3 regions of the Bradyrhizobium sp. MI1.10 genome follow, and region 2 is predicted to be linked to each of the others. Evidence: predicted binding sites of a transcription regulator. Region 2 holds the regulator's gene; each other region holds the start of a gene.
What was found. The regulator LexA, encoded in region 2, represses DNA repair genes until DNA is damaged. The targets are predictions, from matches to a motif close to TGTTCNNNNTGTGTTCNG.
Positions count from the first base shown of each region.

Region 1: a site for LexA is predicted at 7,436-7,453, ahead of AC0L3K_RS29490 (DNA recombination protein RmuC). Genes of this name have one in related genera too.
Region 3: a site for LexA is predicted at 5,505-5,522, ahead of AC0L3K_RS08185 (DUF3072 domain-containing protein). Genes of this name have one in related genera too.

Region 1 covers NZ_JBVVPN010000034.1:72,470-81,225, reverse strand. The annotation lists gene AC0L3K_RS29530 (transporter substrate-binding domain-containing protein) at 1-581, opposite strand, end outside; RNA gene ffs (signal recognition particle sRNA small type) at 775-871, shown strand; gene AC0L3K_RS29520 (DNA polymerase III subunit gamma/tau) at 966-2,783, shown strand; gene AC0L3K_RS29515 (YbaB/EbfC family nucleoid-associated protein) at 2,808-3,137, shown strand; gene recR (recombination mediator RecR) at 3,139-3,741, shown strand; gene AC0L3K_RS29505 (hypothetical protein) at 3,768-4,205, shown strand; gene AC0L3K_RS29500 (AmpG family muropeptide MFS transporter) at 4,336-5,700, opposite strand; gene AC0L3K_RS29495 (GIY-YIG nuclease family protein) at 5,814-6,116, opposite strand; gene AC0L3K_RS29490 (DNA recombination protein RmuC) at 6,205-7,404, opposite strand; gene def (peptide deformylase) at 7,576-8,100, shown strand; gene fmt (methionyl-tRNA formyltransferase) at 8,308-8,756, shown strand, end outside.
Region 2 covers NZ_JBVVPN010000002.1:262,078-273,163, reverse strand. The annotation lists gene AC0L3K_RS03400 (bifunctional diguanylate cyclase/phosphodiesterase) at 1-1,055, shown strand, start outside; gene AC0L3K_RS03395 (TetR/AcrR family transcriptional regulator) at 1,228-1,788, shown strand; gene AC0L3K_RS03390 (DMT family transporter) at 1,858-2,718, shown strand; gene AC0L3K_RS03385 (hypothetical protein) at 2,764-2,895, shown strand; gene AC0L3K_RS03380 (S41 family peptidase) at 2,971-4,308, opposite strand; gene AC0L3K_RS03375 (alpha-hydroxy acid oxidase) at 4,615-5,748, shown strand; gene AC0L3K_RS03370 (HAD family hydrolase) at 5,757-6,389, shown strand; gene AC0L3K_RS03365 (hypothetical protein) at 6,558-6,749, shown strand; gene AC0L3K_RS03360 (molybdopterin molybdotransferase MoeA) at 7,008-8,219, shown strand; gene lexA (transcriptional repressor LexA) at 8,395-9,096, shown strand; gene AC0L3K_RS03350 (hypothetical protein) at 9,549-9,983, shown strand; partial or broken gene AC0L3K_RS03345 (ComEC/Rec2 family competence protein) at 10,121-11,086, opposite strand, start outside.
Region 3 covers NZ_JBVVPN010000006.1:4,519-15,604, forward strand. The annotation lists gene AC0L3K_RS08135 (hypothetical protein) at 1-235, shown strand, start outside; gene AC0L3K_RS08140 (hypothetical protein) at 452-604, opposite strand; gene AC0L3K_RS08145 (hypothetical protein) at 895-1,122, shown strand; gene AC0L3K_RS08150 (DUF2934 domain-containing protein) at 1,352-1,528, opposite strand; gene AC0L3K_RS08155 (HU family DNA-binding protein) at 1,676-1,972, opposite strand; gene AC0L3K_RS08160 (hypothetical protein) at 2,381-2,566, shown strand; gene AC0L3K_RS08165 (hypothetical protein) at 2,812-3,114, shown strand; gene AC0L3K_RS08170 (hypothetical protein) at 3,291-3,563, shown strand; gene AC0L3K_RS08175 (hypothetical protein) at 3,750-3,926, shown strand; gene AC0L3K_RS08180 (acyltransferase family protein) at 4,425-5,447, shown strand; gene AC0L3K_RS08185 (DUF3072 domain-containing protein) at 5,580-5,771, shown strand; gene AC0L3K_RS08190 (hypothetical protein) at 5,799-6,068, opposite strand; gene AC0L3K_RS08195 (hypothetical protein) at 6,074-6,316, opposite strand; gene AC0L3K_RS08200 (hypothetical protein) at 6,433-6,672, opposite strand; gene AC0L3K_RS08205 (hypothetical protein) at 6,853-7,107, shown strand; gene AC0L3K_RS08210 (VOC family protein) at 7,388-7,786, shown strand; gene AC0L3K_RS08215 (VOC family protein) at 8,011-8,463, shown strand; gene AC0L3K_RS08220 (hypothetical protein) at 8,430-8,612, shown strand; gene AC0L3K_RS08225 (glutathione S-transferase family protein) at 8,852-9,490, shown strand; gene AC0L3K_RS08230 (hypothetical protein) at 9,599-9,766, opposite strand; gene AC0L3K_RS08235 (hypothetical protein) at 9,772-10,017, opposite strand; gene AC0L3K_RS08240 (PilZ domain-containing protein) at 10,066-10,320, opposite strand; tRNA gene AC0L3K_RS08245 (tRNA-Glu) at 10,545-10,619, shown strand; gene AC0L3K_RS08250 (hypothetical protein) at 10,723-11,086, shown strand, end outside.

The DNA.
Region 1 (8,756 bases), on a different contig from region 2:
ACGCGGCCGGTCTGCAGCGCGGCGGTGGCGTCATCGGCAGTCTTCAGCCGCGAGATCTGCGCCTTAGGCGTCAGGCGGCTGACGACCTGGTCGTGCGACGAGCCCTGGTCGACCGCGATCTTGACGTCGGGCGAGTTCAGCTCGGCCCAGCTCTTCGGCTTGAAGTCCTTCTTGCAGAGGATACCGAAGGCGTTGTTGAAGACCGGCACCGAGAAGTCGACCACCAGCGCACGCTTCGGAGTCGGGTTGAGGCCGAAGAAGATGTCGATCTTGTTGGACTGCAGGTCGAGCACCGAATTGCCCCAGGTGGTCTCGGTGATCTCGAGCTCGGCCTCCATGTCCTCGGCAAGCGCCTTGGCGATGTCGACGTAAAATCCCTTCCACTGGCCCGTCGAAAGATCCTTCATGTAATAGGGCGCGCCGCCGCCGACCGCGCCGATGCGCATCTTCTTGGTGCGGCGGATGCGGGCGAAGGTCGATTCATTGGAATCGGCGGTCTGCGCCACGGCCGGGGAGGCCAGCGTCGCCGCAGCCATCGCGCCAAGTCCGACAATCGATGCAACATCACGACGTGTAACCATTGGGATCAATCGCTTTTCTGTTGGAAGGGGTTCCGGCAGCGTTCTTACCAAGGCGCCTCCGGCAGTGAAAGCACAGCCTATCGGCTAGGCAGACCGGGAATTGCCCGGATGCTGGGCAAGCCACCATGAAGCCCAGCCTGTTCAAGCCGATACCCGCTTGCTTTCCGGTCCTTTTGGCCCCAAATAGGGACCGGGAGATTGGCGGTGGACGAGCCACTCGCCAACCGGGTCAGGTCCGGAAGGAAGCAGCCCTAACGAGGTCCGGATCGGGTCGCTCGTCAGTCTCCTACCTGTTTTTCCGAGCGAATTGCGCCGGCGGCTCGGGCCGCCAGCGCGCTCCTTTCCGCAAAGCCGGCCGAAAGACACTTCATTGCGGATCGACCGATGACCGACGCTGGCGCCCCTCCCAACCCTCACAGCGCCGGCCAGGCCAGCACGCCCTACCGGGTGCTGGCGCGGAAATACCGTCCTTCAAGCTTCGACGATCTGATCGGCCAGGAGGCCGTGGTCCGCACCGTCTCCAACGCGTTCGAGACCGGCCGCATTCCGCAGGCCTGGATTCTCACCGGCGTCCGCGGGGTCGGCAAGACCACCACCGCGCGCATCCTTGCCCGTGCGCTCAACTACGAGATGCCGGATGGCTCGGTGAAGGGCCCGACGGTCCAGATGCCGACGCTCGGCGTGCATTGTCAGGCGATCATGGAAAGCCGGCACATGGACGTGCTGGAGATGGACGCGGCCTCGCATACCGGCGTCGACGACGTTCGTCAGATCAATGACAGCGTCCGCTACGCGCCGGCCAGCGCCCGCTACAAGGTCTACATCATCGACGAAGTCCACATGCTGTCGACAGCGGCGTTCAACGCCTTCCTGAAGACGCTGGAGGAACCGCCGGAGCACGCCAAATTCGTGTTCGCCACGACGGAGATCCGCAAGGTTCCGGTGACCGTGCTGTCGCGCTGCCAGCGTTTTGACCTGCGCCGCGTCGAGGCCGACGTGCTGATGAAGCATCTCGCCAACATCGCGGCCAAGGAAAACGTCGAGATCGAGCCTGAAGCGCTCGGCATCATCGCGCGCGCCGCGGAAGGCTCGGTGCGCGATTCGCTCTCGCTGCTCGATCAGGCGATCGCGCATGCGGCGGGCACCGTGAAGGCCGATGCCGTCAGGCAGATGCTGGGGCTCGCCGACCGCACCCGTGTCATCGATCTTTTCGATTCTCTGGCGCGTGGCGACATCGCATCCGCGTTCAGGGAGTTCCGCGACCAATACGACGTCGGCGCCGATCCGATCGTCGTGCTCTCGGATCTCGCCGAATTCGTCAATTTCGTCACCCGCGTGAAGATCGTGCCGGCGACCGCCGACAACGTCGCCTATGGCGAGACCGAGCGTGTGCGCGCACGGGATTTCGCCTCGAAGATCTCGATGCGCGTGCTGTCGCGGATGTGGCAGATGCTGCTCAAGGGCATCACCGAGGTGCAGGCCGCGACGCGGCCCGCGGCTGCCGCCGAGATGGTGCTGGTGCGCATCGCCTATGTCGCCGACCTGCCGACGCCGGACGAAGCGATCAAGATGCTGGAGCAGAACGGCGGCGGTTCGCCGGTCGTGAGCGGCGGCGGTGCCACGCGCAGCGCGCCGGCCGGGCCGGTGGCGTCCGCGGCTCCAGTTCGCATTCCGACATCGTCGCCGTCCTCCTTCGGCGGCGGTGGTGCCCGTCCGCAGATGGCAACGCCCGCGCCGGATCCGCAAGCTGCCGCGCCCGTGTTGCGCGTCACGAGCTTCACCCAGCTCGTTGCGCTGGCCGGGCAGAAGCGCGACCTCCTGACCAAGGGCGCGCTCGAAGGCGACATGCGCCTCGTCCGTTTCGAGGAAGGCCGGCTGGAAGTCGCGCTCGAGCCCAACGCCTCCAAGACCATGATTTCCGATCTCGCGCGCAAGTTCGAGCTCTGGACCGGACGCCGCTGGACCGTGATCGTCTCCAACGAGCCGGGCCAGCCCACGCTGCGCTCGGTGAACCAGGCGGCCAAGCAGGAACATGCGCGCACCGCCGAGGCCGATCCGCGCGTGCGCGAGGTGCTGTCGCGTTTTCCGGGTGCGAAGGTCGTCGAGGTCCGCAGGCTTGCCCCCGAGGCGCCGGAATCCGATATTAATGCCGACTATGGCAGTGACGATCCGCCCGACGGTTCCGACGGCGACGATCTCTAGAGCCGATTTTCAAGGACAGCACCGATGGTCGATATATTCGGCATGATGAAGCAGGCGCAGCAGCTGCAATCCAAGATGCAGGAGATGCAGGATCAGCTCGCCAACGTCGAGGTCGAGGGCATCTCCGGCGGCGGTCTCGTCGCTGTGCGCATGACCGCGAAGATGGACGTCAAGGGCGTCAAGATCGATCCTTCGCTGATGAAGGCGGAAGAGCGCGAAGTGCTCGAGGATCTGCTCGTCACCGCGTTCGGCGAGGCCCGCCGCAAGGCGGAAGCCGCTATGCAGGAGAAGATGCAGTCGCTCACCGGCGGGCTCGGCCTGCCGCCGGGGCTGTCGGGGCTGTTCGGCCAGTAGGATGGGCGCTGTTGCGGGTCCTGAAATCGAGCGGCTGGTCCAGCTTCTCGCGCGGCTGCCGGGCCTCGGCCCGCGCTCGGCGCGGCGCGCCGCGCTGCATCTGATCAAGAAGCGCGAAGCGCTGATGATGCCGCTGTCCTCGGCCATGCAGGTCGCGCTCGAGAAGGTCCAGGTCTGCAAGACCTGCGGCAACATCGACACGCAAAGTCCCTGCACGGTCTGCACCGATCCGAGGCGCGATCCCTCGATCATCGTCGTCGTCGCCGACGTTGCCGATCTCTGGGCGCTGGAGCGGGCCAATGCCACTCAAGGGCGCTATCACGTGCTGGGCGCGACATTGTCGCCGCTCGACGGCGTCGGTCCGCAGGACCTCACCATCGAAGCGCTGGTGGCGCGCGCGCATGAGGCGCAGGTGCACGAGGTCATCCTGGCGCTGAATGCCACGGTCGACGGCCAGACCACGGCCCATTACATCACCGACCTGCTTCAGGACGCCAACGTAAAAGTAACCCGGCTCGCCCATGGTGTGCCGGTCGGCGGCGAGCTTGATTATCTCGATGAAGGCACGCTATCGGCCGCGATGCGGCAGCGTACCCTGTTCTAGCCATCCAGACTCACGGAACGGACGACATGACGAAACTTTTCGCCACACGATGGGCTTTGGTCGCGACGCTGACGATGCTGGCGACGCCGGCCATCTCCGCGCAGCAGGACGATGGGGCTCCGCCGCCGTCGAAGCCCGGCAAGCCGATCAATGCCGGCGAGGTGCTGTCGGGCGAGCTGAACACGATGAAAGTGCGCGACGTCAAGAACGTCGGCAAGCGGGTTGCGACCTACCAGATCACCTCCGAGCCGCGCCGCCTGCCGCCGCCGAGCGGGCTGTGCAATCTCGAGACCGGACCCGAAACCTTCCAGCTCGTTCCCAGCGGCGACGCCCAGGCCGCGCAGCTGAAGACGTTCGCCGGCAAGGAGATCTCGGTCAAGGTCGACGAGATCGCCTGCGCCAGCGATCCCGGCCAAATGAGCGAGGCCGTGATCACGAAGTGGAGCCTGATCAAGAAGCAGTAGCGGGGTGGGCGCGCTACCCTCTCCGTTCGTCATTGCGAGGAGCTCTTGCGACGAAGCAATCCAGATCGTGTCCGCGGCGGCAGTCTGGATTGCTTCGCTTCGCTCGCAATGACGAGGAGAGAGGGCAGTGTCAAACCCTCACCGGCCCCAGTGCATCAAAATGCCCGCGCTTCTGCAGCCAGGCCAGCAGCACCAGGCTCGGGATCGCCACCAGCATGCAGATCACGAAGAACAGCGGCCAGCCGGTGGTATCAGCCACGAAGCCGGCGCCTGACGAGAGATAGGTCCGCCCCACCGCGGCAAGCGCGGTGAGCAGCGCATACTGCGTCGCCGTGTGCAGCGGGTTCTGGCAGAGCGCCGAGAGATAGGCGACGAAGATCACCGTGCCGATGGCGCTGGTGAAGTTCTCACAAGTGATGGCGAAGGCGAGCGCCCATTGGCTGGTGCCGACGAAGGCGAGCCAGGAGAAGGAGAGGTTCGCGAGCGCCTGCACCACGCCGCCGATCCAGAGGCTGCTCGCGAGCGAATAGCGCCGGGCGACGAAGCCGCCGGCAAAGCCGCCGATCAGCGTCGCAGCGAGGCCCACACCTTTCACGATCGCGGCATAGTCGTTGCGGGAGAAGCCGAGGTCGATCACGAACGGCGCGGTCATCGTGCCGGAGAAGGCGTCGGTGAACTTGAACAGCACGACGAAGGCGAGTGCCGCAAGCGCGTCCTTGCGCGTCAGGAATTCCGAGAAGGCGCCGATCGCGGCGTGCAGCACGCGCGCGAACGCGGTTTGCGTCTGCGTCGCGGCTTCCGCCCGCACCGACTGCTCGGGTTCGGTCGCGATCAGCGCCGTGATCGTCCCGATCAGCACCATCGCCGCCATCACCACATAACCCCACATCCAGGCGGACGTGCGGGTGATGCCGGTGCTCTCGAAGCCCGACACAATGAACAGCGCGCCGGCGGTCGAGACCAGCATGCCGATGCGATAGGCCGCGACATAGGATGCCATGCCGGCGGCCTGCTCGCTTTCCGGCAGGCTCTCGACGCGGAAGGCATCGACCACGATGTCCTGCGTCGACGAGGCCGTCGCCACCAGCAATGCGCCGAGCGCGACATAGAACGGCGAGCGCGCGGGATCGGTCAGCGCCAGCAGCAGGATCGCGACGATCAGCAGCAATTGCGAGAACAGCAGCCAGCCGCGGCGCCGCCCGAACGCGCGCGTGAACAGCGGCACATGCATCGCATCGACCAGCGGCGCCCACAGGAATTTCAGCGTGTAGGGCGTGCCGACCAGCGCAAACAGCCCGATGGTCTTGAGATCGACGCCGGATTCCCGCATCCACACCAGCAGCGTCGAGCCCGACAACGCCAGCGGCAGCCCGGACGAGAAGCCGAGGAACAGCACGATCAGCACCCGCGGTTGCAGGTAAACGGCAAGGCTGTCACGCCAGGAGGTGGGGGTCGTATCGGGCGTGGCGGGGGAGGTCGCGTCGGGTGCGGTCATGGGTGGGTGTTAGCAGATTCTGGCCGCCACAAGTGAGGTGTCGCTCCTGCCGGCCAAAGAGGAGGTGTCGTCGCCCGGCTTGACCCGGCGACCCAGTATTCCAGAGGCCGGCATTATGGGGGGCCAGCAATCCCCGAATAGAGATCGTTCCAATCCGGATTGTCTTTCTCGATCAACGCGATCTTCCAATCGCGCTTCCACTTCTTCAGCCGCTTCTCCCGTTCGATCGCATTCTCGGGGTCGTCGAACTGCTCGAAGTAAACGAGCTTCACGACATCGTAGTCTTTCGTGAAGCTCTCGATCAGTTTCAACTTGTGCTCTGCCACCCGGCGGATGAGATCGTTCGTTACGCCAATATAAAGCGTGCCACCCATCTTGCTGGCGAGAATGTAGACGTAGTAGCAGCGAGCGCCCATCTGCCGCCTCTGGGATACTGGGTCGGCCGGTCAAGCCGGGCGACGACAGCGAGATTGAGGCGGCAGGTTACCGCATCTCAGCGTAGAATCACTCCCCAGCCTGGAGCTTCCTCGGGAACAGTTCGGCAGCGCCGGTGGCCACGAGATGCGGGGCTTCGGGCGCATCGGTCTTGCTGAAATCGAGCTCTTCGATGCGCCCGGCGCGCTTCTCGATCTTGTCGGCGGAGATCAGGATCTGGCGGACGTCTTCGTTGGCGTCGGCAAAGTGTTTCTGCAATTTCAGCACGCGCTCGCGCAGGCGGCCGAGATCGTCGCCGAGCTTGATCACCTCGGTCTGGATCTGGTCGGCGGCATCGCGCATGCGCGCGTCCTTCATGATCTGCTGCATCACCTGGATCGCGAGCATCAAGAGCGACGGCGACACCAGCACGACGCGGGCGCGATACGCCTTCTGGATCACGTCGTCGAAACCGTCGTGAATTTCGGCGTAGACCGATTCCGACGGCACGAACATCAGCGCCATTTCCTGGGTCTCGCCGGCGACGAGATATTTTTCGGCGATGTCGCTGACGTGCTTCATCACGTCGCCGCGCAGCCGCTGCGTGGCGATCCGCTTTTCCTCATCGGTGCGCGCATCATGCAGCGCGGTCATCGCTTCCAGCGGAAATTTCGCGTCGATGCAGAGCGGCCGCTGGTCGGGCAGGAACACGACGCAGTCCGGACGCTTGCCGGTCGAGAGCGTGAACTGGAACTCGTAGGCGCCCTTCGGCAGACCGTCCTGGACGATCGCCTCCATTCGCGCCTGACCGAAGGCGCCGCGCGACTGCTTGTTGGCGAGCACGTCGCGCAGGGTCGTCACCTGCGTGGTGAGGTCGGTGAGGTTCTTGTGCGCGCTGTCGATGATGCCGAGCCGCTCGTGCAGCGCGCGCAGGCTCTCCATGGTGTTGCGGGTGGTGTGCTCCATGGATTGACCGACCCGGTGGGTCACCGAATCCAGCCGCTCGTTGACCGCGCGTGCCATGTCTGCCTGGCGGCCGGCCAGCGTCTGGGTCATGGCATCGACCCGCCCCGAAGCCTCGCTCTGGGCATGCAGCATCTGGCTGATGCGCTCCTCGAGTTCGTCGGCGCGGATCGCGTTGGCCATCGCGAGTTCCGCGCCGCGCCGCCCCGAGCGTGCAATCACCACGGCGATGACCGCCAGCAGGATGAGGACCAGCGCGCCGAAGCCGATCAGCGCGTCCACCGTGCGCACCGGCCAGTCGCCAGCCGTGAAAATGATCTCGTTCATGCCTGCCCTTCTAGCCGATTCGCACTGTGGCACGAACGAATAGCGAACATTTCGAGGTAATGCCCTGCTAATTTTGGTGGTTAACGAAACCTGAAGTTTTATGGTTAGGGGAGGGTTAACGGGGTTCCTGGCCGCATTGACCGCGTCCGGCGCCCGGCTTAAATCGCGGCCATGGCCCTCAGAGAAATCATCATCCTGCCCGACAAGCAGCTGCGTCTGGTCTCCAAGCCGATCGAGAAGGTCACGCCGGAGATCCGCAAGCTTGCCGACGACATGTTCGAGACCATGTACGACGCGCCCGGCATCGGGCTCGCGGCGATCCAGATCGCGCAGCCGTTGCGGCTGATCACCATGGACCTCGCCAAGCCCGACCAGGACGGCGAGACCAAGCCCGAGCCGCGCGTCTTCATCAATCCGGAAATCATCGCCTCCTCCGAGGACCTGTCGGTCTACGAGGAAGGCTGCCTGTCGATCCCCGAATATTACGAGGAGGTCGAGCGTCCCGCGAAGGTGCGGGTGCGCTACATCGATCTGGACGGCAAGGTGCATGAGGAGGACGCCGAAGGCCTCTACGCCACCTGCATCCAGCACGAGATCGACCATCTCAATGGCGTGCTGTTCGTCGACTATCTGTCAAAGCTCAAGCGCGACCGCGTGCTGAAGAAATTCGAGAAAGCCGCCAAGCGCGGCGAGTGAGTAAGGTTTAGTGCTGCCTCACACTCCCCTGCGCTCCCTCCCCCCTTGTGGGGGAGGGCGGGGGAGAGGGATAGCCCAGACGGAAGTCTCTCCGTCATCTGAATCAGGTGCGTGCCGCGAAACCTCAAACCGAGAGAGCGCGTCGTGTGGCACCCCTCTCCCTAACCCTCCCCCACAAGGGGGGAGGGAACGTACCGAGTTCTTGTCATGCCACTCCGCCTGATCTTCATGGGCACGCCCGATTTCTCCGTGCCGACGCTGCTCGAGCTCGTCGCGCATGGCCACGAGATCGCGGCCGTGTATACGCGCGCGCCGAAGCCCGGCGGCCGGCGCGGCCTGCAATTGCAGCCGACCCCGGTGGAAGAGGCCGCGCGAAAGCTCGGCGTGCCCGTGCTGACGCCGAAGACTTTGAAAACGCCGGAGGCGCTGGAAGAATTTCGCGCCTTCGACGCCGATGCGGCCGTCGTCGTCGCCTACGGCATGATCCTGCCGCAGGCGATCCTCGATGCGCCAAAGCTCGGCTGCTACAATCTGCACGCTTCGCTGCTGCCGCGCTGGCGCGGTGCCGCTCCCATCAACCGCGCGATCATGGCCGGCGATGCCGAGAGCGGCGTGATGGTGATGAAGATGGATGTTGGCCTCGACACCGGCGACGT
Region 2 (11,086 bases):
TGGATCAGGTCAACGAGCTCGTCGCGCGGGTGTTTGAGGCCATCCGCGCGCCGTTCGACTGCATGGGACATCATCTTGCCACCGACGCCAGCATCGGCATCGCGCTGGCGCCGCAACATGGAACGGCGCTGGACCAGATCCTGAAGAACGCGGATATGGCGATGTACGCCGCTAAAGCCGCCGGGCGCCGCACTTATCGCTTTTTCGAGCCTGAGATGGACGCCAAGATCCACGAGCGGCGGCAGCTCGAGATCGACCTGCGCCACGCCATCGCCCAAGGCGGGCTCGAAGGCGGCCTCGAGGTGTATTACCAGCCTTGCCTCAGCCTGAAGGACGACCGCATCACCGGCTGCGAGGCGCTGGTGCGCTGGCGCCATCCCGAACGCGGCATGGTCTCGCCGGCCGAGTTCATCCCGATCGCCGAGGACACCGGCCTGATCAACGAGATCGGCGAATGGGTGCTGGTGACCGCCTGCCGGGACGCAGCGAACTGGCCCGACGACGTCCGCCTCGCCGTCAACGTCTCGCCGGTGCAGTTCAAGAGCGGCACGCTGGCGCTGAAGATCATGGCAGCGCTTGCCGCCTCCAATTTGCCGGCAAGCCGGCTCGAGATTGAGATCACCGAGGCGGTGCTGATCCGCGACGACGACACCGCGCTTGCGATCCTGCATCAACTCCGCGCCATCGGCGTCCGCATCGCGCTCGACGATTTCGGCACCGGCTACTCCTCGCTGAGCTATCTGCACCGCTTCCCGTTCGACAAGATCAAGATCGACCGCTGCTTCGTCAACGACATCGCCGGCCCCGACGGCTCCTCCAGCATCGTGCAGGCGGTCGTCAATCTCGCGGCTGCCCGCCGCATGACCACCACGGCCGAGGGTGTCGAGACCGAGGAGCAGCAGCGGTTGCTGCGCGCGCTCGGCTGCTCCGAGATGCAGGGCTATCTGTTCAGCGCCGCAAAACCCGCCGACAAAGTGCTGGAGCTGTTCGCAGCTCATCGCAGCCGTCTCGCCCAGCGCGGCGGCAACGAAGGCCGCCGCCGGGAGGCAAGCTAGGGCCTGGACTCACACAGGCGCAATTGTCGGCTCGGGAGGCCAAGCAGAAACATCGGCGGACGGCCAAACGGCGGTGGCGCCCCTAGAAATTAAAGACCATTCGGTCTATATATCGGCAATGCCCCGCCAAACCCCTGTGCAGTTGCCCCGTGGCCGTCCCCGAAGTTTCGACATGGAATCCGCCGTCGAACGCGCGATGGATGTGTTCTGGTCCCGCGGCTATCACGCCACGGCGCTACCGGACCTTCTTCGTGCGACGAAGCTCTCGCGGGGCAGCCTCTACGCCGCTTTCGGCGACAAGCACTCGCTGTTCCTGCTTGCGCTTGATCGCTACATTGCCATTGCCTTGACACGGATGGATATCGAACTCGACCCCCGCAGGGAGCCGATCGACGGCCTAAGGGCCTACCTTGCCGGCTATGTTGACCGCAACAGCGGTGCCAATGGTCGGCGCGGATGCCTGTTGGTAGCCACAGCCATGGAACTGGCTGGCCGTGATGCCGAAATTGATCGTCGCATCGGGAGCTTTTTCAAAGCTATGGAGGCTCGGGTGGCTGGTGCACTTTCCCGTGCGAAGGCAGCGGGCAAGCTGGCCGATGGTGTCGAGCCTTCGAGTGCCGCCCGAATTCTCGTCTGTTTCGTCGAGGGCCTGCGGGTGGTCGGCAAAACGGCACCGACACGGATCATTTCGCAAGCCACCGTTGACGCTTTTCTCGACCGCTTCATCAGGTAGACAACCATGGACGTTTCCGCTGCTCGCACGCCTATATCTAGACCGAACGGTCTTGAAAAGAACGATACCATGTCCGGCTTCCAGATCGTCTGCGCGGTGGTCGTCCCCTTGCTCTGGGGTTATCAATTCGTGGCCATCAAAGTGGGCGTTATGGAGTTTCCACCCCTCTTCTTCCTCGCGCTGCGCTTCCTGGCCATCGCGCTGCTGCTTGTTCCCTTCGTCAAAAGGCCCGCACGTCAACAGTTTGGCCCGATCGCAGCGATTTCGTTTTTCCTTGGCGGACTGAACTTCGGGCTCTTCTATGTTGGCCTCGGCCTCGGCTCGGGAAGCATGTCGGCCGTCGCAATTCAACTCGCCACGCCCTTCACCGTCCTGCTGGCCTGGCCGCTGCTCGCGGAGCGGCCGTCTCTCACCACGTCCGCTGGAGTGGTGCTTGCATTTGTCGGCGTGGTCGTGCTGGCAGCGGGGCCCGGCCCGTCCGCAAACGCGCTTCCACTGCTGCTCGTGGTCGGGGCAGCCTTCGCATTCGCGGTGTCCAATGTCCTGACGAAACGCTACGGCCCTTTTGATCCCCTGATGTTGATGGGATGGTCCTCGCTGTTCACGGTGCCGCAGGTCATGTTGATGTCGCTGCTCCTTGAACATGGACAACTCGCGAGCCTCGTCACTGCAGATGGACGTGGTTGGCTGGCACTCGCCTATACGATTTTCATCGGGGGAATTGTCGGATTTGGCCTGTGGTTCTGGCTGATCGGGCGTTGCTCCATGGGTCGCGTCGCGCCCTTCGGTTTGCTGCTTCCGGTGTTCGCCTTGATGTCGAGCGTGTTGTTTCTTGGCGAACGCATGACCCCAATGTTGATGATCGGCGGGCTGCTCGCGATCTCCGGCGTCGCTGTCACTCAGCTAAGACCGAGCGCTCGACCAATTTGAACTTGGAAGTCGCGTCGTTGGCAGATTCTCAGCACGCGGCTGACCTTGTTAACGCAGCCGCTGGAGCTGCGGGTCCATCCCCGCGACGAAGTGCTGGTCGAGCGCGACCGCGCCCTGCGCTGGGCCGAGCGCGATGGCTGCTACGAGGCCACCCTTGCGGCCATGAATCCCAGCTGAGACGGCGTCCAAAACGAAATCGCCCGGGAGCGGTCAACCACGCCCGGGCGATCGATCTCTGGAACTGGCGAGGGCCTAGTTCGGCACCGCAGCCCTCGACGCCGGCTTGGCGGCCACCGCATTCGCGGTTTGGCCGTGCAGGAAGTCGTAGGCCGTATGCAGGGCCTTGTCGTCTTTCGCTTCCGGCGGGACATAGGACTGCGACCCGGTCTGCTCGGTGCCGTCGGCTGCCTGGAGATGACCGCGCATCTGGGACTCCGCCATGGTGTCCATCCGGCCCTTCAGCTCGGCCGGCACGTCCTGGAGGATCTCGATGTCGGGCGCGATGCCCTGGGCCTGGATCGAGCGGCCCGAGGGCGTGTAGTAGCGCGCCGTGGTCAGCGCCAGCGCGCCGTTGCCGGTGCCGAGCGGAATGATGGTCTGCACCGAGCCCTTGCCGAACGAGCGCGTGCCGATCAGCGTGGCGCGCTTGTGGTCATGCAGCGCGCCGGCCACGATCTCCGAGGCCGAGGCCGAGCCGCCATTGACGAGAACCACCAGCGGCTTGCCCTTGGTGAGGTCGCCTCCATGCGCCGTGAAGCGCTGGGTCTCTTCCGGATTGCGGCCGCGGGTCGAGACGACCTCGCCACGCTGCAGGAACGCGCTCGACACCGACACGGCCTGATCGAGCAGTCCGCCCGGATTGTTGCGCAGGTCCATCACATAGCCGACCAGCTTCTCCGGCGGAACGTCCTTGGAGATCGATGCGATCGCCTTCTTCAGGCCATCGGTCGTCTGCTCGTTGAACGAGGTGACGCGGATATAGCCGATGTCGCCGTTCTCGACGTGGAAGCGCACCGGGCGCACATGGATGATCTCGCGCTTGATCGCGACGTCGAGCGGGGCGTCGGCGCCCTTGCGCACGATCGTGAGCTTGGTCTGGGTCTCGACCGGCCCCTTCATCTTGTTGACGGCCTGCTCGAGCGTCATGCCCTGCACCGCATCGCCGTCGATCTTGCTGATGAGGTCGCCCGACATGATGCCGGCTTTAGACGCCGGCGTGTCGTCGATCGGCGAGACGACCTTGACGAGACCGTCCTCCATCGTGACCTCGATGCCGAGCCCGCCGAACTCGCCGGAGGTGGTCTCCTGCATCTCGGTCCAGGCCTTGTCGTTCATGTAGCGCGAGTGCGGATCGAGCGAGGTCACCATGCCGGTGATCGCGCCTTCGATCAGCTTGGCATTGTCAGGCTTCTCGACGTAGCTCGCCTTCACCCGCTCGAACACTTCGCCGAACAAATTGAGCTTGGAATAGGCGTCATCCGCGCTCGCTGCCGCCCGTGCCGCCCATACGCCGCCGTGCGGACTGGCTACCAGAAGGGTCAGACACGCTCCGGTGAGCGCGCCCAGTGGAAACAGCAGGGTTTTCCGCATGGATAGGCTGGCCTTTTTGCTTCGCGGTTCGGTGGGGCTGGGGAGCCGCCATGCAAATGGCGATCCAGCCTGCTTCTCACAATACCATTCTGGTTTCTTCAAGGCCGGGATGCCACGCCGGCGGGTACACCGTAAAAATCCCTTCGTCCGGACCTAAACTTTCGGCAACGTTGCAGGACCCGGTTGGTGCGCAGCGGGGGTCGGCCGGCCGGCCCACGCCTCGCTGCCATGCCATTTTAGGATGGTTTTGGCGCCCCGGACGGGTTAGGCGATGAGGGAAGGCTTCAAATTCTCGGGAGGATAACAATGAACGAAGCACCCCGCATCCAACCGGAAAGGAACGTCGAGCTCGGCGCCAGCACCGAGCCGTTCCAGAATCTGCATGAATTCGTCCGGAAAGCCCGCGCCAACCTCAACCAGAATGCCTGGGATTATATCGTCGGCGCGGCCGAGACCGAGACCACGATGCGTCGCAACCGCATGGCACTGGACGAGATCGCCTTTCGCCCGCGCGTGCTGCGCGATGTCCGCAAGGTCACCGGCTCGGTCGAGCAGTTCGGCCGCAAGATGCGCCTGCCGGTGGTACTCGCCCCCGTCGGCGCGCTTGAGATCTTCGATCCGGATGGTGCGGCGAGCGTGGCACGCGCCTGCGGCACTTTCGGTGCGGCGCACATGCTCAGTTCCGTGTCCGAGCCCGGCCTCGAGAAGACCGCCGAAGCTGCGCCCGACGCGCTGCGCCTCTACCAGCTCTATGTGCGCGGCGACGACGCCTTCGTTGCCGACGTCGTCAGCCGGGCCGAGAAGAACGCCTACGCCGCCTTCTGCCTGACCGTCGACACCGCTCACTACAGCCGTCGCGAACGTGACATCGCCAAGCGCTACGTTCGCGAGAGCCGCCTGCGCGCCACCGGCGGCGATTACCAGAAGGGTCTGGAGTGGCGGACGGTGAAGATGATCAAGGACAAGTTCAAGATCCCGCTGATCCTCAAGGGCATCGCGACGCCAGAGGATGCGCTGATCGCGATCGATCACGGCGTCGAATGGATTTACGTCTCCAACCATGGCGGCCGTCAGCTCGATCACGGTCGCGGCGCCATGCATGTGCTGCCCGAGATCGTCGATGCCGTGAACGGCCGCGCCAAGATCATGGTCGATGGCGGCGTCTGTCGCGGCACCGACATCGTCAAGGCGATCGCGGCGGGTGCCGACCTGGTCGGCATCGGCCGGCTACAATGCTGGGCGCTGGCGGCGGCCGGCGAATCCGGCGTGGCGCGCATGCTGGAGCTGCTCGAGGACGAAGTGCTGCGCTGCCTCGGCCTCTTGGGTGCAACGTCGTTCGCCGAGCTCGACAAATCCTGCCTGCACCAGGCGACCGCAACCAACGCGCCGAGTGTGTTCAGCGCGTTTCCGCTGTTCGACCACGAGCCATATCGATACTGAGTGAAAGGATGCAGGTGACATCGCTCTCTCCCGGCAGCGCGGATGCGCTCCTGTTCGATCTCGGCCGCGTGGTGCTCGATATCGATTTCTCCAGGGCAATCGCCTGCTGGGCGGGACATGCCGGCTGCAAGCCCGAAGCCATTGTAGCGCGCTATGTGCGGGACAGCGAAGCCTATCGGTTGCACGAGATGGGGAAGATCAGCGATGAGGATTATTTCGCCTCATTGCGAGCCTCGCTCGGAATCGGCATTTCGGACGCGCAGTTCCTGGAAGGCTGGAACGCGATCTTCGCCGGCGAAATGCCTGACATCGCCGAGCTGCTGCCGCGGGCAGCGAAGCAGATGCCGCTCTACGCTTTCTCCAACACCAACCGGCCGCACGTGGACCATTTCTCGAGGGAATATGCCGACCTCCTCGGCCATTTCCGCGAGCTGTATTTGTCGTCCAGCATCGGCTTGCGCAAACCGGATGCGGAGGCCTTCGACCACGTCGTTGCGGCGATCGGCGTGCCCGCCGGGCGCATCGTGTTCTTCGATGATCTTGCCGAAAACATCGAGGGAGCGCGGGCGCGCGGCTTGACGGCGGTGCATGTGACCTCGCCGCGTGACGTCGGGAACGCATTGAAGGCATTGGGCATTTGACGAGGAGTCGGTGTCGCGAAACCCACGGCGGCACCGCCCGCCGGGACCAATTTTGAGAAATTGAGGAACCCGATCACTTTGTGCATTTTTGTACAGAGTTCCGGGAACGGAATACCGCCTTCCGGACTCTTAGAGTCCGTTGGGACTTCTACGGACGGATGCATCATCGTGCTGGGCAAAACCTACCTCACCAAGCAGGCCTCTCTTCTTCTTGAATTCGCCAGGACAACTTCAGATTCGGACCTTTCCGCCAAGCTTGTGAGCAAGGCCGCCGACCTGAAATCCCAGGCCGATCCGCTGCCCGACAAAGACCAGGGAGCCAAGGCGCCCGACGTAACTCCCGGGCAGGCAGGGAGCTGATCGATGCAGCCCGGGGCGCTCGTCGTTCTCGCCTTGCCGTGATTTTCCTTGCCGTGATTTTCGTCGCTTCCATGGCCGCTCTCCTGCCGATTTGTCAGGTTCTTCGCATCATGCCGCGACGCGCTTGATCCTGCCTTCCGGAACAATGTGAAGCGGCGGGATGACTGTGCCCGCTCAGCGGTTTTTGCCTCTGCGCCCGCGCTCGGCTAGAAGACGTGCGGAACATTCGCCCGAACGTGCCGAGCAGGAGTTTTCGCCGTGGCCTTGATGCCGGTTTCCGACGCGCTTGCCGCGGTGCTGGCGGGTGCAGAGCCGCTGCCGGAAGAAATGATTTCCCTCGACGAGGCCCATCATCGCGTGCTCGCGCGTGACCTCGCGGCGCGGCGCACGCAGCCGCCGCAGGCGATGTCGGCGATGGACGGCTACGCGGTGCGCGCGGCCGATGCCGCGACGATCGATTCGGAGCTCACCGTGGTCGGCGAAGTCGCGGCGGGCCGACCGTTCGCCGGGACGATCGGCGCCGGCGAGGCCGTACGGATCTTCACCGGCGGCGTCGTTCCCGGTGGCGCGGACGCCGTCGTGATCCAGGAGGACACGGTCGCAGCCGGCAAGCGGATCATGATCAAGGAAGCCGCGATCGCCGGTCGGCACATCCGCCCCGCCGGCGTCGATTTCCGCGAGGGTGACGTGCTCCTGCGCAAGGGAAGCCGTGTCACCGAGCGCGACCTCGCGCTCGCTGCCGGGATGAATCATCCGCACCTTGTCGTTTTCAGGCGTCCAAAGGTCGCGATTCTCGCCACCGGCGACGAGCTGGTGATGCCAGGCACCACGCCAGGCCACGGCCAGATCGTCTATTCCAACGGCTACGCCCTGCACGCGCTCGCCCGCAGCGAAGGCGCCGAGACGATCGACCTCGGTATTGCCGCCGACACGCTGGAGGCGACCACCGCCGGCATCCGCCGCGCCCGCGAGAGCGGCGCCGACATCCTGATCACGACCGGCGGCGCATCGGTCGGCGACCACGATCTGGTCCAGCAGGCACTGCGGGACGAAGGCATCGCGATGGCGTTCTGGAAGATCGCGATGCGGCCAGGCAAGCCGATGATGCACGGGCGACTCGGCGCAATGGGTGTGATCGGCCTGCCGGGCAATCCCGTGTCGTCCTACGTGTGCGCTTTCCTGTTCATGGTGCCGCTGATTCGCGCCCTGTCGGGCCGTTCAGTGATTCACCATCGCCGCGAACGCGCCGTGCTCGGCCGCGGCGTCGGCGCCAACGACCAGCGCGAGGACTATCTGCGCGCGCATCTGGAGGAGCGTGACGATGGCACACGCGTCGTTCTTCCCGTCAATCATCAGGACTCTTCGCTGCTTGCGAATCTCGCTGCAGCACAGGTACTTCTCGTGCGCGCACCATTCGCGCCGAAGGCCGAAGCCGGCACGGCTTGCGAAGTGTTGCGGCTCCCCGTCTGAGCACCCCGCAACGCGCGTTCCGCGAACTTTGCTCTGTTCACGGTAAATTAAGCAGTTGCGGAACATGTATCGAACATATAGTGTCCGTTCATGATTTGTTTCGAGCATGTAGCGGCTTATTGCCGAATTCTGCGTCTCGGAATCGGACGACATCAACCGGGGGACTTTGGTCGAGATGTTAACGCGCAAACAATACGAGCTTCTGCGGTTCATCAGTGAACGTCTGAAGGAAAGCGGCGTGCCGCCCTCCTTCGACGAGATGAAGGATGCGCTCGATCTGCGCTCGAAGTCGGGCATCCATCGCCTGATCACGGCGCTCGAGGAGCGTGGCTTCATCCGACGCCTGCCCAACCGCGCCCGTGCGATTGAAGTCATCAAGCTGCCGGAGCTCCAGGCAGCCGCCGGCAGCCGCCGCGGCTTCACCCCCAGCGTCATCGAGGGCAATCTCGGCAAGGTGCGTGCGGGCTCCAGCCTGCCCGCGGACGAGGGCGAACGCCCCGTGGCGGTACCGGTGATGGGCCGCATCGCGGCCGGCACGCCGATCGAGGCGTTGCAGACACGCAGCCACACCATCAGCGTACCGCCCGACATGCTCGGCTCGGGCGAACATTACGCGCTGGAAGTGCGCGGTGATTCCATGGTTGATGCCGGCATCCTTGACGGCGACATGGCGCTGATTCAGCGCAACGAGAGCGCCGATACCGGCGACATCGTGGTGGCGCTGATCGACGACGAGGAAGCGACGCTGAAGCGCTTCCGCCGTCGCGGCGCCTCGATCGCGCTCGAGCCCGCCAACGCTGCCTATGAGGTCCGCATCCTGCCGCCCAATCGGGTGAAGATTCAGGGCAAGCTGATCGGGCTTTACCGGAAGTACTGATACCGGACGTACTTGATACCTGGAGAAGTTGGCGCCTCGCGCGCTTCCGATCGGCATCGCCGGTCAGAGATTGGAGCGGATCATCGTCCGCTCCGGCTGGATAGTCTTTCTGGTTCTGCACAGACTATCCGGCCCCTGCTCCGGCGCTGGCTACTCGCGACGCCCAAGAAGCAGCACCGAAACAGCACCGCTTCGCGGCTCGAGTGTGCGAGGAAACAGCGAGCAGCGATCGAGGTCGTTGCACCAGCCGGCAATATTCGCGCATGCGCCTCCCGAATGCATCGCAACTCTCTTTGTTCCTATTGAATTCGGGAAAGATAATGTGATCGCGGCTTGCGGAAACCAGCCGCAGATTTGCCCACAACCGAGCAGAGCTTTCGTGCTTCAACTCTGATAGAGGCCTGCGCCTCGATAAGAGACGTGGGTTGCTATCCCAGCATGAGGAGCACCCGATGTGTGACTACAGCCTGCATGCCGTCGCGTCGCGCCCCGCCGAAGTCGGCGAGACGATCGTCACGACAAATTTCCGCGGCACCTCGACGCGCGGCTTCGCCTCCGCAGCCGATCCGTCTGTTGCCGTCTGCCTGCTGCCGGGAACGGAGCTCGCCTTCGCAGACGACGTCCGCTACGACAATCGCTGGATCTGGACGCGGACCATCAATTCCCGCGTGGGCAAGTTCGGCAAGATCGATCCGCACGTTCCCGACCGCCATCATGACGCGATCGAATTCCCCGACGGCAAATTTGTGCTGGTGACGCAGCTCGTCGAAGGCCAGCGCGCGACCGTGCTGCAACTGCCTGTGACCCAGTCGGTCATCGAGCGCGAGCACAAGGCGCAGATCATCGCCGACAGGCAGCCGACCGTCACGCACCTGCCGATCGGCTGAAACAGCCGCCCTCCGGCTACGAGGTCGGAGGTCAGGATTGAATTGCCATCGCCGGCCGTGGCCGGCGAGATGGTGTGGTTTGCGCCAGCGAATCCGAGCGGACGCACCGACCCGCTGCGTTGCTCCGCACCATCAGATCAATCGTCGGCCTGCAAGTCGGTCTCCGCCGGCGTTGCGTCCTTGATGCGGGGCGCGGTCGCCTTCGGCGCAAGGCTGCCGTCGAAATCACCCTCGCCGGCGCCGACCGGCAACCAGGGGCGGCTCGTGCCTCTCGCCCTCACCGCCTGAACCACAAATCCGTCACCACGCTGCGTCAGCGCCAGTGCGCTCTGGCTGGCGAGCCGCTGCCGATCGACCACCATCGCCGCGCAATCGGGCGGCGCGGGACGCGTCGTCACCACCAGCGCGGCCCGACTGCAATCGTCGGCGAGAGCGTCGACCCGCAGTGCCAGCGCGACCAGCCTCCCGTCGATCAGTGGCGTCACGCAGCCGGATTCGTCACAGGACACGCCATCAGCCAGCGAGGCTCTGCCGGCATCGCGCGGATCGGCGTCGGCAGCGAGCCATTCCTTGAGCAGAAAGCTGTCCTTGCTGGTCCTGATCAGGTGCAGATATCCGTCCTTGCCCCGCACCGCGACGCTCGCGCCATCCCCGGCGATCAGGATGTCGGGCTGCCGCGCCGACAGTCCCCACAGGATCGCTGCCAGCAGCACCAGGGCGCCGGACCAGCGCAGCGGCGTCCGCAACAAGCCCAGCACGATGATTCCCAGGCTCGCCGCGATCAGCGGCCCGATCCCGAACGCCGCGATGCGGCCGACGGCACCCGGCAATGCTGCGACCCAGCGCGAGACCGCGACCATCCAGTCGATGCCGATCCCCATCAGCCACCAGAACACGCTGTCCAGCCCGAACGGTGCAGCAAGCAGCCCCAACAGCCCCGCCGGCATCACCAGCGCCGAGACCACCGGCATCGCGCCGAGATTGGCGAGCACGCCGAACGGCGTGACACGGTGGAAGTGGAAAGCGGCGTAGGGTGTGGTCGCAAGTCCCGCAATCAGCGAAGCCATGAACAGCATCGCGATCTCGCGGCCGCCCCACATCGC
Region 3 (11,086 bases), on a different contig from region 2:
AATCGACGCGAAGCAAATCTTAACATTTCGTTTGCACACAAACGAGCGCAGTCGCCAACGATCGCGCACTCACATCGCGTCTTGGGATTTCGACCGCGGCGACACCTGCGGCACCGACGGCCTGCCTTTGCGCAAGCGCGGATGCCGATCATACCAAAACACTTTCGCGATCTCGGCGAACATCTCAAGAAACCAGCACGCATCCATGTCGCGTCTCCTTCGCCTGATCTCGTAGCGAGGACACGCGGGAGGGACCGTGCGAAGCATCACGCTGGCTTGGTTTGGAAGCGCGTGTCCCGCATCGACACAGAAGGCACGGCTTGTTCTGCATCCGACTCCATTTCGTTCGCAAGGAACGAATCGGAGTCGAGAAATCAGCGCAAAACGATTCCTAACGATCGGTGAAGGTGGGGGAAGATGGCCCGTTATCATCAACGTAGTGCGACGCTCATCACGCCGCTCGCTTCGCCGTGCCCTTCCCCGACAGATCTTTCTCCGAAAAGCATTCGAGGATCTGGATGCGGAGTTCTTCCGCGGCCGGGCCGTCGAGTTTCCTGAGTTGATTCCAGAGCCTGATCACTTCGCGTTGTTTCTCGACAGTCATGGGCACCTCCAAATCAATGTCGCTGCCAAAAGGGATGCCCCACTAGAACAAAATAAGAACAAAAAGTCCAGCCCCTCCCCGCAAAATTCGCCGGCCACATCGCCTCAGGCTTCCGCGCGCCGCCGCGGTTGCTTTTTGGGTTTTCAACCTTAAGTGCGAGAACGCGGCCGGCGGCCAGGCGCTGAAATCCCATCGTCGCCAGCCAAGAAGACCCCATGCGAAAGCGCGGGGTTTTTCTTTTGGGGAACGCGCCATCGCCCTCCCCGTTAGTCATTCCGGAGCGAGGGACCGTGACCAGAAAATTCTACGCCGTCGAGGTGGTGCGTCAGATCGAGGAGACCGTGGAGATCATGGTCGAAGCGCCGGACCGGACCGCCGCACATGATGCAGCGCTCGCGCACCTGAAGGCGCGCGGCTCCGAATATCAGTGGCTCAATCCCAAATGCGATCTCGTCGTCTGGCGCGAGCGCAAGGTCGATACGCCGGCGATCATCGACGTGTCCGTGTCGCCGGACTAGCGGCCGGAACGAATTTTCCCGTCTCACGTTATCAAGCCGAATTCAGTGGTGCTGGCGGCACGTCGCGACGCGGGCGGCCAGCTTGAAGAACCCCGGTCCCTAAGCCCGGGGTTTTTCTTTAAGGCGGTCGCCATCCAAGCGGTGGCCCGAACAGCAAAGCAGCCACCCGGGCGTTACGCCGGGTGGCTGCTTTGAGAACTGTCGACGCTCGCCTCTTAGACCATCGCAGTCAGACCGGCAGATTGTCGGTCATCCCAGGCGGCACTTCGCCTTGCTTGGTCCGCTCGGCGAGAAGCTCCTTTTCGGCCTCGTACCAGAAGGTGTCCATCGTGCCCGCAGGCTCGCCGGCCTCTTTCCAGAGGTGATAGGCCCGATTTCGAATCTCTACTTCGCTGAGACCAGTCATGTGATTTCTCCCTCTCGGAAGCAAAGCCTGACGATCGCCCAGAGTTCCTTATTGGTTCAGCACAAGCAAGCAGTCATTGCAGCACTCCGCGGCAGCACTCCGCAAAAAGGAGCCGCCGCAACGAAAATGCGAACCCTTAGCGAGCCCTTAGACGGAGTCCTTGGCCACCTTCAGCGGCGAGGCCTTCACCGACTTGCTCGCCGGTTTCGCCGCGAACTGCATCGGCTCCTTGGTGAAGGGATTGACGCCCATGCGGGCTTCTGTCGCCGGCTTGTTCACCACCGACATCTTCACGAAGCCGGGAATGACGAACTCGCCGGACTCGTTGAGCTCCTTGTAGCCAACGGTCGCCATGTACTCGATGACCGACTTCACGTCGTTCTTCGACAGCTGCGTGCCCTCGGCAATTGCATCAATCAACTGAGTCTTGGTCATCTTCGCCATGTCTGAATTTCCTTCTGTGCGCGCGAGCAGGCTTTGCTCAGGACGCGGTCCAACCGCGCAACGCGCTTCTGATTCATGCCAACTTTCATGAAGTGACGGGGCTTAGAACCCATCGACGCCCAAAACGCAAGCAGGGGTTCTGCGGGGGGCCGGACGCCGTGGGAACGATGCCGCAGCCTTCGCCGTTTTCGCGTTGAACCATTTTCTCCCGGAGGCGTCTAACTCTTTGAAGTCCCCAAGCTTCACCCCCATCGGAGAGCCCCGCTTCCCCCAGGCGGGGCTTTCGCCTTTTCGGGGACCTGGCCGCGCAAAGCCGATCAGGCTGGCCCCCGAGGTCTGCGCCCGGGCCACACCGGTGACCGTCACAAGGCAGGTTCTCTTTTCCGGCCATCTCCTGCATAATGCGGCATGGCAAAAACAAAAGTGACCTTCAAAACCGTCCGCATTGCAGACAACGACTGGAAAATCCTGGCGGATTACCCGGACAGCGAACAGCGCGAAATCAAGGGCTTCACCAGCAAGGCAGACGCCGACGACTGGATCAACGGCGACCGCAAGATCGCGTGGCTCCGCTCCCAGGGATACGCCAAGTAAAGCGCGCATAAGTCACGCGTGTATCGCGTGACGCCCGTATGGGTACGAGGCGCGCTTCGTCCCTCCCCGCTCCAGATGTCCTTCCCGTGCCGGCGCATCGCCGAGCAGGCGGCAACGCCCGCGCGTCTATCGGCCTGACGGGGGCGCCTGGTCGATAAACCTGTGGCTGGGCATAGGCCGTTGAGACTTCAGTAACCTAACGCCTCCAAGCTCCTCTCAGTATCGTTGCGTTGGAGTACCCCAAAGTGTTGGATTTTAACGAGCTGCGTGAACTCGCGGCCGATGTTCGCGTGTTCGTCGAAATTGCCGAAGACAAGGCCGAAGCGCTTCGGGCCGTCATCACGGCTTATGACGTGGTGCTCGCGATCTTCCCGTCCGGAGAGGGCATGGGCCTCCACGTCATCAAGGGCGGCGAGATCCTGGACCGGATTGCAAACTCACGAACCCATGCGAGCTACAGCCACACGGCCATTGCGGTTCCCGACCTGGAGCATGCGGAAGTGCTCAAGCACCTGACGGGCCCGACCGACCAGCGGCTTGCGGCGTAGGGCGTTTTCAAGTTCGCGCGAAGAAAACGCGTCACAACAATCCGGAGCGGTTCTGAGTCAATCAGAACCGAAAGTACCCTCGTTGCAGACGAGAATTTTTGCACTCCGGAACACCTTGTTTTAGGAACACGGTTTCTGCGCTCCCGTTGGCCCACACAACCAACCAGGAGTTTGAGATGAAGAAGCTCGTCATTGCGACCGCCGCCCTCGGCCTCATGTGCGGCTCCGCCTTTGCGCAGAACCAGACCGGCCCCGCCGCGCAGACCGACAACATGCAGAAGCCCGGTATGACCAACACGGACAAGGGCACGATGAGGAGCGGCACCACCGGCATGAGCCATGACGGCATGGGCAAGGGCGGAATGGTGAGGCCCGACGCCTCCGGCCAAGGCGGCTCCGGCCCCGGCAGCGACCAGGGCGGCACCAGGACCCGCAGCAACATGAAGTAAGCCGGTTTCCTGTACGGCTTGCTTCCCGGCCGCGTCGCTTCCCACAAGGCGGCGCGGCCATTTCATGACCCATCATGACGCGGATCTTTTTGGAACCTGTCGCCAATGCACGCCTCACAATCGTGCGCGCACCGGAACGGTCAGGTCTCGCCGCGAGTTGCCCCATCTCCAGCAAGGGAGATCGTCATGAGCGTTGAAGGTAAAGTGAAGGAAGGCGCCGGATTCATCAAAGAAGAGATGAACGAACACGGCAAATCCCGCGAGAGCCAGAAGAAGGCCCAGGAAGGTCGCGACTTGCGCAACGAAGGCCGGATCGAAGACGGCAAGCCGCCAAAGACGACCAAGCCCGGCACCGGTCACTAGGGCGTCTCGCGCGAAGCGAATATCGGTCGCGATAATTCTCTGGCCAGATTTTCGAGAACCGCCTCCGGCAATCGGGGGCGGTTTTTCGATTCACGCGCCGTCGCGTGCGGGACTCTCGCACATGAAGAAACATGTGGCTGGAAGCTCGACTGCGGCCATCCTTCGAGACGCCCGCCTGCGGCGGGCCCTCAGGATGAGGAATGAGTAGGCGGCAGCACTTCAACGGAGACGGATGCAGCTGAGCCTCATCCTGAGGGGGCCGCGAAGCGGTCGTCTCGAAGGATGAGGCGCTTGCTCAGGCGCCGCTGAGAAGCACCCGCATAGCAGGGCAACGCCGTCAATGGTCGTGCCTTCGATGACAGGCTCAGCAAAATGTATCCGCCTTGAGATGCATGTCTCATCGCCAGCGCATCCAGCAGCCATTCTATCGCATCAGCGCAACTGTTCCTTAATGGGTTTCTCGCCTAGATTGCGTATCAATAAACGTGGCGGGGCTTGGTGCGGATCTTCGCGGGTATACAGGCGATGCGCGGGGTCGCTGCGCTGTCGGTGGTCTGCGGACACGCAATCAGTGCGCGACCCGATAGGGTCGGCCCCGAGCTCGCCGAGGGCGCGCTGACGATTCTCGCGAGCGGCGTCGACATCTTCTTCGTGATCTCCGGCTTCATCATCGCGACCACGGCGACGGCACAACACAACCCGCTGGATTTCGCTTTCAGACGGGCGCTCCGAATTTTTCCGCTCTATTGGCTGGTGTTGCTGGCGGCGTTTATCAGCTCTTCCTGGATCGCGCTGGCGCCGGGCGACCGCCCCGCTCTCGACCTCGGAACCATCTTCGCATGGACATATCCGAATTGGTACCTCGGGCCGGCGTGGTCGCTGGCTTTCGAACTGCACTTCTATGTCGCCGTCGCGGTCGTCTTGGCGATCAAGCCGGACCGGCTGTTCGAGATCTTGTTCGCTGGATTCGGCCTGGTCATTCTTGCTCTCGTCTTCGGCCTTGAGTTCGGGATCTACTTTCATCCGCTGGTGCTGGAATTCGGTGCCGGCGTTGTCATCGCCTATCTCCAGAGAAGCGGACGATTGCGCTTTTCGCGCCACTTCCCAGCCGTTTCCGCGGGCCTGTTCGTGGCCGGCTGGTACTGGATTTTCGTGCACGGCGCGATCGACGCGCAGTTCGCGCGCGTCCTGACCTATGGCGTAGGTGCGGGATTGCTGATCCATGCTGTGATCGCTGTCGAGACCGAAGGACGATCCTTCTCACCGATCCTGCAATGGCTCGGCAAGATTTCGTACGCGCTGTATATCGTCCATTATCTGGTGGTGAAATGGATCGCCAGCTTTGACGGACTGTGGCGTCTGTCGATCGTCGGGACAATCATCGCCGGCATCCTGCTCTCCATCGGTCTCGCCGCCGCCTTGCATGTCGCGGTTGAGGCACCGATCCTCGATTGGGGGCGCAAGGCAAGTCGCAAGATAGGTCTCATGCGCAGACGCCGATCGCTGCCGGCCGTTCCGTGATCATCTCCCGACGCTGAATCGGGGCAAGTGCGGCCCTTGCTGCGTCATGGGTCAGCCACGAACAAATAAGGAACAAAAGGCGTCAGCCGGCATTGAACCTGAAAAGGAGAGATCGCCGTGACTGACAACAAGATGGCGGACAACACCCAAAAGGATCCGAAGGATTGGGTCTCCGGCGACGACCCGATGACCGGTGCCCAGGAATCTTACCTCAAGACCCTCGCCGAGCAGGCCCACAAGGAGCTGCCCAAGAAGGATCTGACCAAGGCAGAGGCCTCAGAGCTAATCGATACGATGCGGCAGAAGGCCGGGCTCGAGAAGTAGATATCTGGCATCACCGTCATTGTCAGGTCACTTCGGCGAACCGCGAATTGCCAGCTTGACGACCGTGAGGACGACGAAGGCGGGCGCCCCGTAAACGATGGCATTCACGGCCCAAGTGATGGCGATGCCCAGGAAAACGGAACTGCCGACAGCTCCCCAGAAAAGATAAGCTGCGGATATGCCCGGCATCTCCCATGCCATCACAGCGATGGAGTAGTCGGTGAGCTGCTCCATGACGAGCAGCACCGTCGAGACGGGCGCCCCGATTGCCAGTGCGGGGATGAGAACGGATTTCATTGTCTTCAAAGGCCCAACAGCCCCATCAGTATCGGAATCATAAAAAAGGCTGCCAGGCCGAGGAGGCCTCCTACGGCAACCTTCACCCAACGCCGTTGGATTTTCGGCTCGAGCCATGTCGCCAGTTTGACCCAGAGCGCATACGCCCATCCAGCAACAATCGAGCGGATAAGTGCGAACAGAAGCTCGCCTAGAATATTGGCCATGGCGGTTAGTCGCGTCATCTCCGCGAGGAGTTCATCTGCCAACGGCTAAACAAGCCTGTCCACCCGTGAGTGAGGTGGCCAAATTCCGCGGTTTTGGATCACCGTTCTGAGGGCCCGGTTAGCGCTGTGGAGGTGCTTCGCGTGAAGGGGCTCGTCTTCTAGCGCTTGATCTTCTGCGCACTCCCGCTCTTGCACATAGCAAGACTATTCCAGCGGCGCGCAGAGGCATCGGCACCGTCACCGTTGAAACCGCCCTTCGCTTCCTCGGCTTTGCAGCAGGCTTGCGAGAAGCCAGCCTGCAGGCAGAGCGTCATGCTGCCCGCAGCCTTTGCCGTGTCCGGAGCCGCACACCACGGCGCCACGAGTGAAGCAACCAAAAGTGCCGTTCTAAAACGCATCAATATCTCCCGGGAGCTTGCAATTGAGTCCCCCTTCGGTCGACCGGCGCGACGCCCCGACCTCCAGCGACCTGAAGAGTCTCCAACGATCGACTATCTGGAAAGTTGAGCGTTCTGACAACAGCGCCTTGTAGCTTTGTTTACGGCGGCTATTGTACAGGCGCTTCATTGGGAGATTTCATGAAAACAATTATCGCTGTTTCCGCATTGCTGCTGTCAACAATCGGCGCCCACGCCGCCTCGAACAGCACCCCTCATGCGCTCGATTGCATGGCAAAGAACGGCTTCACGCGTGACATGTGGGTTGCGAAGCGAGCCGGGACCAACGCCCAGGTTCAGTCCTACATCGCCTGCCGCGACGGCATCTCGGTTGAGAAGGCCAGAGCTGTCGGTAAGAAGGACGGCAACTTCGATACCTGGACGCCCAAGCGTTGAGTCATCACGGGGCCCGTCTTCCTTGGAGGCTGGGCTTAGGCCTCGAACGAACTGGCGCGCTGCCCATGTGACTCTAAAATTGCGGTGACGGTGCAGTCCAGCCCTTTCACCGGGATCATCGTGTCTCACTTGAGGCGCAGTCCAGCATTGCCATCGCAATTCATGCCCGTAGTTCGCGCGCTCGGCACGGCATCGTGACTGCTGACATCAGGGTGGCAGCAGCGGTGTGCGACGAGCCCCGCGATGCCGCTCAAATCTGCGGTCAACCAAAGGACATGCCATGAAGTTCGCCTCCACTCGCCTGATCGCCTCCGACATCAACATCATGGTCTCGTTCTATGAAATGGTCACCGGAGTTTCCGCCGAATGGCTCGCGCCGGTGTTCGCCAAGATCGTAACGCCGGGCGCCAACCTGGCAATCGGCGCTGCCGAGACGGTCGCGCTCTGGCAAGAAAACAGTGCCGAGCCCGGCGCAAACCGCACCGCCGTGATCGAGTTTCAGGTTGAAGACATCGATGCGGAGTATGAGCGCCTGAAAGACAAGGTCACCCTGGTTCATGAGCTGAAAACGATGCCATGGGGCAACAAGACGTTCCAGTTTCGTGACCCCGAAGGCACCGCAGTATCGCTCTTCATGCCGCCGATCGAGCAGGCCGGAAAGCGCCTCGCGGCGCAATAGGCCGCGGCAGCAGACCGGCCCGCATACGTTGCCGGTGGCGCGTGTGCGGCACTGGATTTGCGGTGAAAGTGCATTGAAGTCGCCGGCTGATTTGCTTCATCAGCGGGCTTCACCCTCACGCACACGTGCACCCACCCTTTGCCCCTCCCCCCAATTTCCTGCTATCTCCTTCTCCGCCGTCTCGGCCCAAAGCAAAACCCCATCCGTTCAAGGGAGCAACAACCATGCGATACCTCCACACCATGCTGCGCGTGCGCAATCTCGATGTCGCGCTGAAGTTTTACCAGGATGCGCTGGGGCTGACGGAGGTGCGGCGCATCGAGAACGACAAGGGGCGTTTCACGCTGGTGTTCCTGTGCTCGTCGGACGATCTTGAGGCGCTGAAGAAGCAGCCGCAGACTCGCGGTGCGCCGCTGGTCGAGCTCACCTGGAATTGGGACGAGGAAAAATATGGCGAAGATCGCTTCTTCGGCCATCTCGCCTATGAGGTCGACGACATCTACGCCACCTGCGAGAAGCTGATGAAGGCCGGCGTCACCATCAACCGTCCGCCGCGCGACGGCAACATGGCCTTCGTCCGCTCGCCGGATTTGCACTCGATCGAGATCTTGCAGAAGGGTGACCCGAAGCCGCCGCAGGAGCCGTGGTCGTCGATGCCGAACACCGGCCATTGGTAGGCTCGCCGCTGGAACAAGCCCGTGCCAGCAGCGTTCTCTCTTCGACAATGCAATTGGAGGAGGACGCGATGGGACGCGGAATTTTGTTGTGGATGCTGGGTGTGCCGATCCCGGTGATCATCTTGCTATGGCTGTTCTTCGGCCGCTGATCGCCTGACCAACTTGACCCTGCACGAAAGCTCCGCCTCAGGCGGAGCTTTTTGCATGCGGACCTTTTGCATGAGAGGATCGGCGCAATCGCGCGTCGCTCGCCGCAGTGGATTCCGCTATCACCCGCGCTTGTCGGGTGGAGCGCACGCGTCGTCCGGGACTGACGCTGCCGAAGCACCCCGGATTGCGCTTCGTTCCATCCGGGCTACGACACCAAGAAAAGCTTGGGGAGGATGATGTGCCGGACCAAAAGCTGACGATCTGGGGCCGCGCCAATTCGGTCAACGTGCAGAAGGTGCTGTGGTGCCTCGCCGAGCTCGGCCTGGCTTACGAGCGCATCGACGCCGGCATGGCCTTCGGCAAGACCCGCGAGGCCGACTATCTCGCGATGAACCCCAATGCGCGGATCCCGACGCTGGTCGAGGGCGACTTCACGCTGTGGGAATCCAATTCGATCATGCGCTATCTCTGCCTCGCGCACGGGCGCGGCACGCAAATCTATCCCGAGGCGCCGAAGCTGCGCGCCAGCGTCGACCGCTGGCTCGACTGGACGCTGTCGATGGTGCAGCCGGTCGACCGCCCGGTGTTCTGGGGCCTCGTGCGCACGCCGCCCGCCGAGCGCGACATGATCCAGCTGCAGAAGGATGCGGATGCCGCCGCCGAGGTCTGGGCCATCGCCGACCGTCTGCTCTCCACGCGTCCGTTCATGGACGGCGATGCGTTCACCCTCGCCGACATTGCGATCGGCGCCTATGCGCGGCGCTGGCTCGGCGTCGAGGGCATCACCCGGCCCGCGCAGCCGCATCTGACGCGCTGGCTCGCCGAGCTCGGCAAACGGCCCGGTTTTGCGCAATTTGTGGCACCGCCGATGTCGTGAGCGGTGATGCGGCCTAAACTCCGTTGAGAGCACGATGAATCCGCACTTCGCCGCGCGCCGCCGGGAGGTGGCGGCTACTGTGCATGGGGTTGTTTTCGCGTTTTTTGTTTAAGGCCAGCCGCGCTCGAACAGCAGCACGCAGAAAATCAGCACGAGCGTGACGGCCGCGGTGGCGAGCCGCGCGGTCCAGCTCAGGCCGCGGCCGACCCACCACAGCAGCGCGCAATACATCACGAACGGGACGATGATCTCGGGCCGCATGATGTCCGGCGGCATCGACGTCAGCGCCTGACCGTGGTCTCGATGCTGATCGAGCCGCCGATCTTGACGCAGGTGCCGGTGCTCTCGACCAGATGGAAGCCGCGGCCATAGGCGGCGCAAGAGCCCGCTTTCGCGCTCCCGCCGGCACCCTTCAGCGGCAAGTCCTTGCCGGCCTGTGGGCGCTCCGCAGGCGGGAGACGCAAGGCTTCCGCCGCGGCCGCGGACGTCGTCAGCAACGAGATCAGGATGAGGAGCGGCGCACGCATGCGGGCCGTTCTAGCCCGGACCGGCGCCGCGCGCCATCGGGGGTCGCTTCAGATGAACTTGATGCCGGCCGATTTGCCGCGGCGCCACACCACCTGGCAGCTCCGCCCGGTCCGCGCATCGCGTGCGAATGCCATCCGGATCACGCCCGGGAGCTGGCTCGCATCCTCGTCCAGCGTGATCTTGGCGCCCGTGGCGGAGATGTCCTGGACCAGGCATTGCCGTGCCGCGAATCCGCCGTCGAGCGTGATCCAGGCATGCTGCGACAGCGACTTGCGGGCTGCGCGCTTCTTGGGCGGTGGCATCGGCTCAAATTCTCCCCAGCCCAGCGCTAGCTTAGGGAACCTAAGAAACCGTTGAATTCGCCCGCGACTGATCCGGGGTGGGAGGCTCCACCGGTGCCAAAAGACCGTTCCCGAACGGCTTGCCCAGGGCGCCAAAGGCCATTATAGGTTCGCCCGCTGCAGCCGCCGGGCATGACTCGGGCGGCCAGCGGCCGTGCCGCGAAAAGCGGCGGGGCCCTGGGTTTGCTCCCTTCGTCTATCGGTTAGGACGCCACCCTTTCACGGTGGAGAGAGCGGTTCGATTCCGCTAGGGAGCGCCATCATCCGGACGTTTGGATGACGCGGCGAAATCTGCCGCCCTCGCAATGAACCTCCTTCCCCCTCGCCTCCGACCAATGTCCAGACGGAACCAGATGCAGGCCCATGGCGCAGCATAAATCTCCCTCGGACGACCAGGCCGGGATTGCCTCGCCGGCGCCGCCGCCATGGATCCACCGGACGGCAGCCTACGCGCCGGAACGGCGCGCCAGAATGCTGGAGCACATGGCGCGCGCCAGATCGCTGCCTCGGGCCACGGCTGCGCCGTCGCCTACGGCCGGCACGAACATTCTCGCTGACGCCTACGGCTACGCCGTGCTGTTCGGCATCATCGCACTCCTGTTTCAGTCGCGCGTTCCGCTCTACCTCGGCGCCTTCCTCTTCTTCAGCGATGGCGAGCGCATCGAACTCGCTCTTGGAAAGATCGGCATCCGTATCGAGCCCGGCACGATCGGGCCCGAAATCATCA